DNA from 3 places in the Bradyrhizobium sp. STM 3557 genome. Region 2 is predicted to be linked to each of the others. Evidence: riboswitches for the same ligand, from Rfam matches in the RefSeq annotation. Region 2 holds a riboswitch; each other region holds the start of a gene.
The links. Region 2 has a riboswitch for cobalamin ahead of P6U24_RS15120 (DUF1636 family protein). Riboswitches for the same ligand answer to the same signal wherever they lie in the genome.
Positions count from the first base shown of each region.

Region 1 (2,261 bases), 2.3 Mb from region 2:
GCTCTCGTTGAGGCCGGAAATCCGGTCCCAGAACGGGCCTTCGAGCGCGAGCTTATTCACGATCAGGCCGAGCGCCTCGATGCCGCCGATCAGCACCGCGACCACGACCGAGATCGCCGTGATCGTCAGATTGTACCAGAGCTTGCGGATCGGATTGAGGAACGCCCAGCCATAGGCGCCGACCATCAGCACGCTGTCGGTGGTGTCGATCAAGGTCATGCCGGCCGTGAACAGCGCCGGGAAGATCATCACCGTACCGAAGCTCATCCCGCCGGAGGCTTGGCCCGCCGCCACGCTGAACAGGCTGATCTCGGTCGCGGTATCGAATCCGAGGCCGAACAACAGCCCGATCGCAAACATCTGCCAGCTCGCGGTGACCATCCGGAACAGCGGCCGCAGCATGCGGGGTAGCAGGCCGCGTCCTGACAGCAGCATGTCGAGCTCCCGCTGTTCGACATCGTCGCCCCGCCGCGCGCGTTTGAAATTGCGCCAGACGCTGCGCAGGATGATGAGATTGATGACCGCAATGGCGAGCAGGAAGAACGCCGAGGTGCCGGTGCCGATGATGCTGCCGATGGCCCGATACTCCTGGAACCGGCCCTGCAACGCGAAGGCCGCGGCAGCGATCGCCGCAACCGCGATCACAATCGAAAACGAATGCCCGAACGCAAAGAACAGCCCGACTGCGAGCGGACGCTTGCCGTCCTGCATCAGCTTGCGCACCACGTTGTCGATGGTCGCGATGTGGTCGGCATCGACCGCGTGCCGCAGGCCGAGCACATAGGCGAGCAGTGCCGTGCCGAGCAGCGCCGGCCGGTCCGACAGCGCCACCACGGCCCAGGTCCAGGCCCCGGCATTGAGCAGGATCAGAAACACATAGAGCGCGATGATCCGCGGGCGCGAATCGGCTGAGTGGTCGTCAATCGCGTTCCTCAGATGAGCGAGCATGCAGGCGATCCTTCCGTCCGCGAAAACCTGTCGAGAGCGCCATCGCAGCGGAAGCCGCCCCGGGGCGCGCACCGCACACCGGCTGGATGACTGTTCAGGTCGGTCTCCTGACTCGCGGGTCGACGCTCCTGGTCCGCCTTCCCGGACACGCGCGTCCAGTGGCATCGTGGAAGGAACTCACCGCTTACAGTTGCGGGCGCAGTTGCGGACTTGGCAGACCCCTTCGATCTCGCCTCACCGCATTCCCATGCGCCGATCCTCCGACCGGCGCACCTGAACGCCGCCATGTTCAATCAAACGGCGGACGTGTCAATCCCCTGCCGATGGACGCGCATTCCGATCGCCAGTGCAAAGTCATCGCTTTGCATGAGTGCACTCATGCCGCTTCAGCATTTCAGAAGTGTGTCCGCCTCGGTCATCGCATCGCGCTTGCAATCTGACTTTGCCGCAACACACCAGCCTCCCAGCCGCATCGATGTAGGGCCGAGCAGTCAGGCCAGACTACGCCTGCCAGTAGCGACCTCCGCGAGTTCTGCGGATACTCGGGCAATGACGCCAGACCACGCCTGCGGCGCCTGCTGACGAAACAGCCGCATGCCGGGATACCAGGGCGTGTCCTCGCGATCGCGCAGCCAGCGCCAATCGGGCGCATAGGGCAACATGGTCCAGGTCGGGCGGCCCATAGCGCCTGCCAGATGCGCGACCGAGGTATCGACCGCGATGACGAGATCGAGCGCGGAGATGGCGGCGGCCGTATCGGCGAAGTCGCCTAGCTCCGGCGCAAGGTCGATGACGTTGGACTGAAGCCGAGCCAGCACCGGCAGATCTGCCGCGCGCGGCTCCTTCTGCAGGCTGTAGAGCTGCACGCCCGGCATAATGAGGGCCGGTAGTATCGCGTCTGCTGACATGGAACGATGCCGGTCGCCTTTGTGCGTGGGGCTTCCGGCCCAAACAACTCCGACCTTCAACGCATCGACGTCGCCCACCGCACGACGCCAAGTCTCGACCTTTTCCGGATCGGCATGCAGATAGGGTATTTCGGCCGGTATCGAATCCAGCGTCGTGCCGAACACATGTGGCAGATGCATCAGCGGCAGCTGCAGATCGAACCGCGGCAGCGCCGCGCCGCGACGAATGACAGACACGCCTTGGAGCCCACGCAACAGCGAGACGAGGGCGGGCTGGACCTGCAACACGATCGTCCCGCCCTTCGCCGCAACCATCGGGAGATAGCGGATGAACTGCAGGGCATCGCCGACACCTTGTTCCGAGTACAACAGCAGCGTGCGACCAACGAACGAGTCGCCCTGCCA
Region 1 is NZ_CP120697.1:5,691,215-5,693,475, forward strand. It holds gene P6U24_RS26290 (HoxN/HupN/NixA family nickel/cobalt transporter) at 1-948, opposite strand, end outside; cobalamin riboswitch at 1,028-1,240, opposite strand; gene P6U24_RS26295 (glycosyltransferase family 9 protein) at 1,440-2,261, opposite strand, start outside.
Region 1: it holds a riboswitch for cobalamin, as region 2 does, so the genes downstream of both, P6U24_RS26290 (HoxN/HupN/NixA family nickel/cobalt transporter) here and P6U24_RS15120 (DUF1636 family protein) in region 2, are expected to answer to the same signal.

Region 2 (2,261 bases):
GCCCCTGCGCGTCGCGAAAGCGGCGCGCCAGCGCATTGTCCGGCACGATGCCGAGCCCGACCTCGTTGGAGACGACGACGAGCGGACCGTTGGCGTGCGCCAGCGCCTCAACCAACGTATCACAGGCGGCCTCGACGTTATGACCCGCGAGCATGACATTGCTAAGCCACAGCGTCAGGCAATCGATCAGCATTATCTGGTCGGAGCTGGTGTGTGCGGCCATCGTGCCGGCGAGATCGAGCGGAGCCTCGACGGTGCGCCATCCCTCCGCGCGGCGGCTCCTGTGCTGTGCGATCCGCGCCGTCATTTCCTCGTCGAAGGCCTGCGCGGTCGCGACATAGATCCAGGGTGCCGGGGCTGCGGTCACCAGCCCCTCGGCATAGCGACTTTTCCCCGAGCGCGCCCCGCCGAGCACCAGCGTGAGGCGCGGCAGTCGCGAACAGGGGGAGGGCTGGTCCATGTGGGCAGGATTCCAATTGACGGGCTTGGGCCTGACCCGTATCTAGCAAATGACGGTTCTCCGAAAGGAGAGATTTAGGGAACGCGGTGCGGGCATGCCGCCTCAGGCCGCGGCTGCCCCCGCAACTGTAATCGGCGAGTGCGAGGCCTTGATACCACTGGGAAACCGGGAAGGTGGCCGCGCGCAGCGACCCGAGAGCCAGGAGACCTGCCGTCGACATTGCTGTTGGCCGACCCGTCGCGCGGGGAGTCGCGATGCAGGGTTCTGATCCCGGACCTAGAATCGGGATGCCGTCGGGCGCAGCGCATTGCAGGAACCGCCACGGTTCCGGCATTGACGGAGACGGCTATGAGATTCCCGAATGACCTCGCAGATGGCGTGATCCGCTAGCATGGCTGTCACGACTTCTGGTGAGACCACGCTCTTTGTCTGTGTTACCTGCCGTGGACAGACAACAGACGCAGGGCACGACGAACAGCCGCGCCCCGGCACGCGCCTGCTTGCGGCGATCAACTCGACACTGGACGCACTCCGCGAGGGGCTTGCAATCGAGCCGGTGGAATGCCTGTCGAATTGCAATCGCTCCTGCACCGTCGCGGTCACTGCGCCGGGCAAATGGACTTACGTGCTCGGTGCGCTCGATCCCGATCTGCATGTCGAGGACGTGCTCACTTTCGCGCGGCTGCATCGCGCTCATGAAGCTGGTCTGCCGGCATGGCGCGAGCGGCCCGAACATATCAGGAAGAATACGATCTCCCGCGTGCCGCCATTGCCCTCGCGCACGCCCGAAGAGGTATCACAGCAATGAGCAATGCGATCGCCAAGACGCCATGTACCATCGTCACCGGTTTCCTCGGCGCCGGCAAGACGACGCTGGTGCGCAATCTGATCGAGACCGCGAATGGCCGGCGTCTCGCGATCATCGTCAATGAGTTCGGTGATGTCGGCATCGACGGAGATATCCTGAAGGGCTGCGGGGTCCCGGATTGTCCGGAGGATCGGATCGTCGAACTGTCCAATGGCTGCCTGTGCTGCACGGTGGCCGATGACTTCGTGCCGGCGCTGAAAAGCCTGCTCGACCAGAACGAGCCGCCCGAGCATATCGTCATCGAGACGTCGGGACTGGCGCTGCCGAAGCCCTTGGTGCAGGCCTTCAACTGGCCGGAGATCAAGACGCGCGTCACGGTGGACGGCGTGGTCGCGGTGGTCGACGGACCTGCCGTCGTCGCCGGACGCTTTGCCGATGATCCGCAGGCGCTCGCTGCGCAGCGCGCGGGCGACAGCTCGGTCGATCACGACAATCCGCTTGAGGAGGTGTTCGAGGATCAGTTGCTCTGTGCCGACCTGATCGTGCTGAGCAAGAGCGACCTGATGACTGAAGGCGAGCGCAAAACCGTCACAGCGGAGATTGCGGGCAAAGTGCAGCGCGCGGTCAAGGTGGTCGCGGCCGAACATGGCAAGCTCTCCGCGTCCGTGCTGCTCGGCCTTGGCGCCGCAGCCGAGGCGGACCTTGCCGCTCGGCCCTCGCATCACGACAACGAGGCCGAGCACGATCACGACGATTTCGAGAGCTTTGTGCTCGACGTGCCTGCGCAGACCTCGCCCGAGGCCTTGGCGGCGCGGATCGGCGCGGCGGTTGCGGCACATGACGTGCTGCGGGTGAAGGGCTTTGTCGAGATCGCGGGCAAGCCGCTGCGCCTGTTGATCCAGGCCGTCGGCAATCGAATCCAGCACCAATTCGAGCGGCCGTGGCGGTCGGGCGAAGCGCGGCAGGGACGCTTGGTGGTGATCGGCGAGCGTG
Region 2 is NZ_CP120697.1:3,359,034-3,361,294, forward strand. It holds gene cobU (bifunctional adenosylcobinamide kinase/adenosylcobinamide-phosphate guanylyltransferase) at 1-460, opposite strand, end outside; cobalamin riboswitch at 497-690, shown strand; gene P6U24_RS15120 (DUF1636 family protein) at 852-1,268, shown strand; gene cobW (cobalamin biosynthesis protein CobW) at 1,265-2,261, shown strand, end outside.

Region 3 (2,261 bases), 2.5 Mb from region 2:
GCCGACGTTGTAGTTCTTGAAGCGCAGCGCTTCCACGAGCTTGTCGCCGACAAGCGGCGTGCCGAAATAGCGCATCGGGCGGCGGTCGCCATAGTCGGTGGACATCGTCCAGGTGACGTCTTCGTTCTGCTTCACCTGGACCGCCGCATGCAACTCGACGTTGGAGTTATCACCGCGATCGACCCAGCCATCGGATGCATTGGCGGTGGCGGTGACGCGGTACGCGACATCCTTGTTGACCGGTCCGCCGCTGTCCACGGCGATGCGCCGCGTCATGTTGCTGTCGAACGACATCTCGGCCTGGTTGCTCTGGACCCACAACGGCATCTTCGAGATGACGTTGATGGCGCCGCCGATGGCGCCTTCGCCGTACAGCACGGATGCTGGGCCGCGCAGCACCTCGATACGCTGTGCCGACCAGGTGTCATAGGGAAACGTCAGCGTGCCGGAGCCGACATAAAGGCGCGTGCCGTCATACAGCGTCATGACGGAGCCATTGCCGGTGAAGCCGCGCGTATTGAAAGAGAGGCTGCCGTTGCCGGGCTCCGGGCTGGCGGTGAAGCCGGTGGCGTTCTGGGTCACTGCGGAGATGATGTCGTACTGGCCGCGCTCGGCCACGGTTTCCGCCGGGATCACTTCGACGCTGGCCGGCGTCTGCAGGCGCGTCAAGCCGAGGCGGCTCCCGGTCGACGCCGTGCCGGCGAGATTCAGAGTTGGCGCGGCGAACATTGGTCCGGACGGCGGGGTTGCAGTTGGAGCGGTGGTTACGCGGGCAGCATCGCGCTGCTGGCGCGCTCGCGCAGTCGGTGATGCCGACCGCTCGGCAGCGCGGCGCGCCGGCGGCTTGGCCGACGGGGTCACCACGACAGGTTCGAGCGGATAGCTCGGCTGGGCAGTCTGCGACCAGACCTCGGCGGGCAAGAGCAGGAACGACGACGCAACGGATGAAAGCAGGAAGAAGCGCCGCTTCGGTGCGGCAAAGATGGGGATCATCAACAGGACTCGCGACAACGTGGCACGTCACCGCGAACCAAGCCTTCCTCCCGCAGAACGCGGCAGTCGACTTCCACCAGGACACCCCGCCCGATGTGCTCACGTGTGACCACGACTGACGGCAGGTCTCCTGGCTCGCGGGTCATCGCCTTTCGCCGCCTTCCCGGGCTAGTGCAGCAACACTAGTCCCAGTGGCATGTGGCAAAGGCTCGCCGCTCACAGTTGCGGGGGCAGCCGCGGAATCGGGTCGCCCCACACCGCGTTCCCGTTTAATCCTCGATGAGGAACCGTCGCGATCACGTTAGTTAAACTCCCGAGGGTGTCAACGTCCGGCCACAGATTGCTCCACGGCGTTGCGCAGCGGCATCTCGCCTCACCTTTAATTCAGGTCGATCAGCTGTTGCGTTGTGACTCATGCTGGCAAGGACGGCTCGCTCGCAACGACAATCACAACTGTCGTCCCGGGCAAGCGAAAGCGCGCCCCGGGACCCATAACCCAGGGAGATGTTGTGACACGGGATAGTCGACGATCTTTGCCGACAATCGCCGATGGTGGCTATGGGTCCCGGCTCAAGGCCGGGACGACAGCGGAGTTTGTGGTCGGCGCCCGCGGCCGTCTCGCGACGCGCCGGTCGCGGCCAGCGGGCGAACCTTTTCAGCCTATCGGCCGGCTGCCGCCTGCTTCACGCCGTTGATCCGCGGCAGCGCGGCGGTGGTGTCGGTCGCGGCTTTTGCCGAGTCCTTGGCGGCGTCCTTCTGAGGATCGCGCGAGGCCTCGGGCGAGCGCGCGGTCGCATCGGGGAAGCGTGTCTTCATGTCGCGCAGGAAGCCGTCGAGCGTGTCGACGCTCGCCGCCATCCTGGCGATCTGAGCGAACTCGGCGCTCGAGCCGGTGGCCGGCTTGCTGGCGACGTCGAAGGCGAGCTTGTCGGCCTCGCCGGTCATCAGCGGCGCATATTTCTCCCGAAACCGCGCCAGCCCGATCGCATCCTCGGCGAGCGCGTAACCGACCACCGCGCGGATGACGTCGCCGCGCTCGGCCGGATTGAGCGGCCGGAAGTCGCGCCACCGATCGCCGTAATAGAGCTCGATCTGCTCGGAGGCCTCGCGCCAGCGCCGCGACGCCCAATAGATGTCGGAGCGCAGCCGGATCGCCTCGCGACCATTGATGTTGCTGATGATGTCGAGCCCGAGATCGTGGCGGCCAATATCGCTCTGCGCCCGCGCCTCGAGCAGCAGGCGCTGCTGGCGCAGCTCGCCGGAGAGAT
Region 3 is NZ_CP120697.1:5,831,313-5,833,573, forward strand. It holds gene P6U24_RS27015 (TonB-dependent siderophore receptor) at 1-993, opposite strand, end outside; cobalamin riboswitch at 1,096-1,300, opposite strand; gene P6U24_RS27020 (tetratricopeptide repeat protein) at 1,654-2,261, opposite strand, start outside.
Region 3: it holds a riboswitch for cobalamin, as region 2 does, so the genes downstream of both, P6U24_RS27015 (TonB-dependent siderophore receptor) here and P6U24_RS15120 (DUF1636 family protein) in region 2, are expected to answer to the same signal.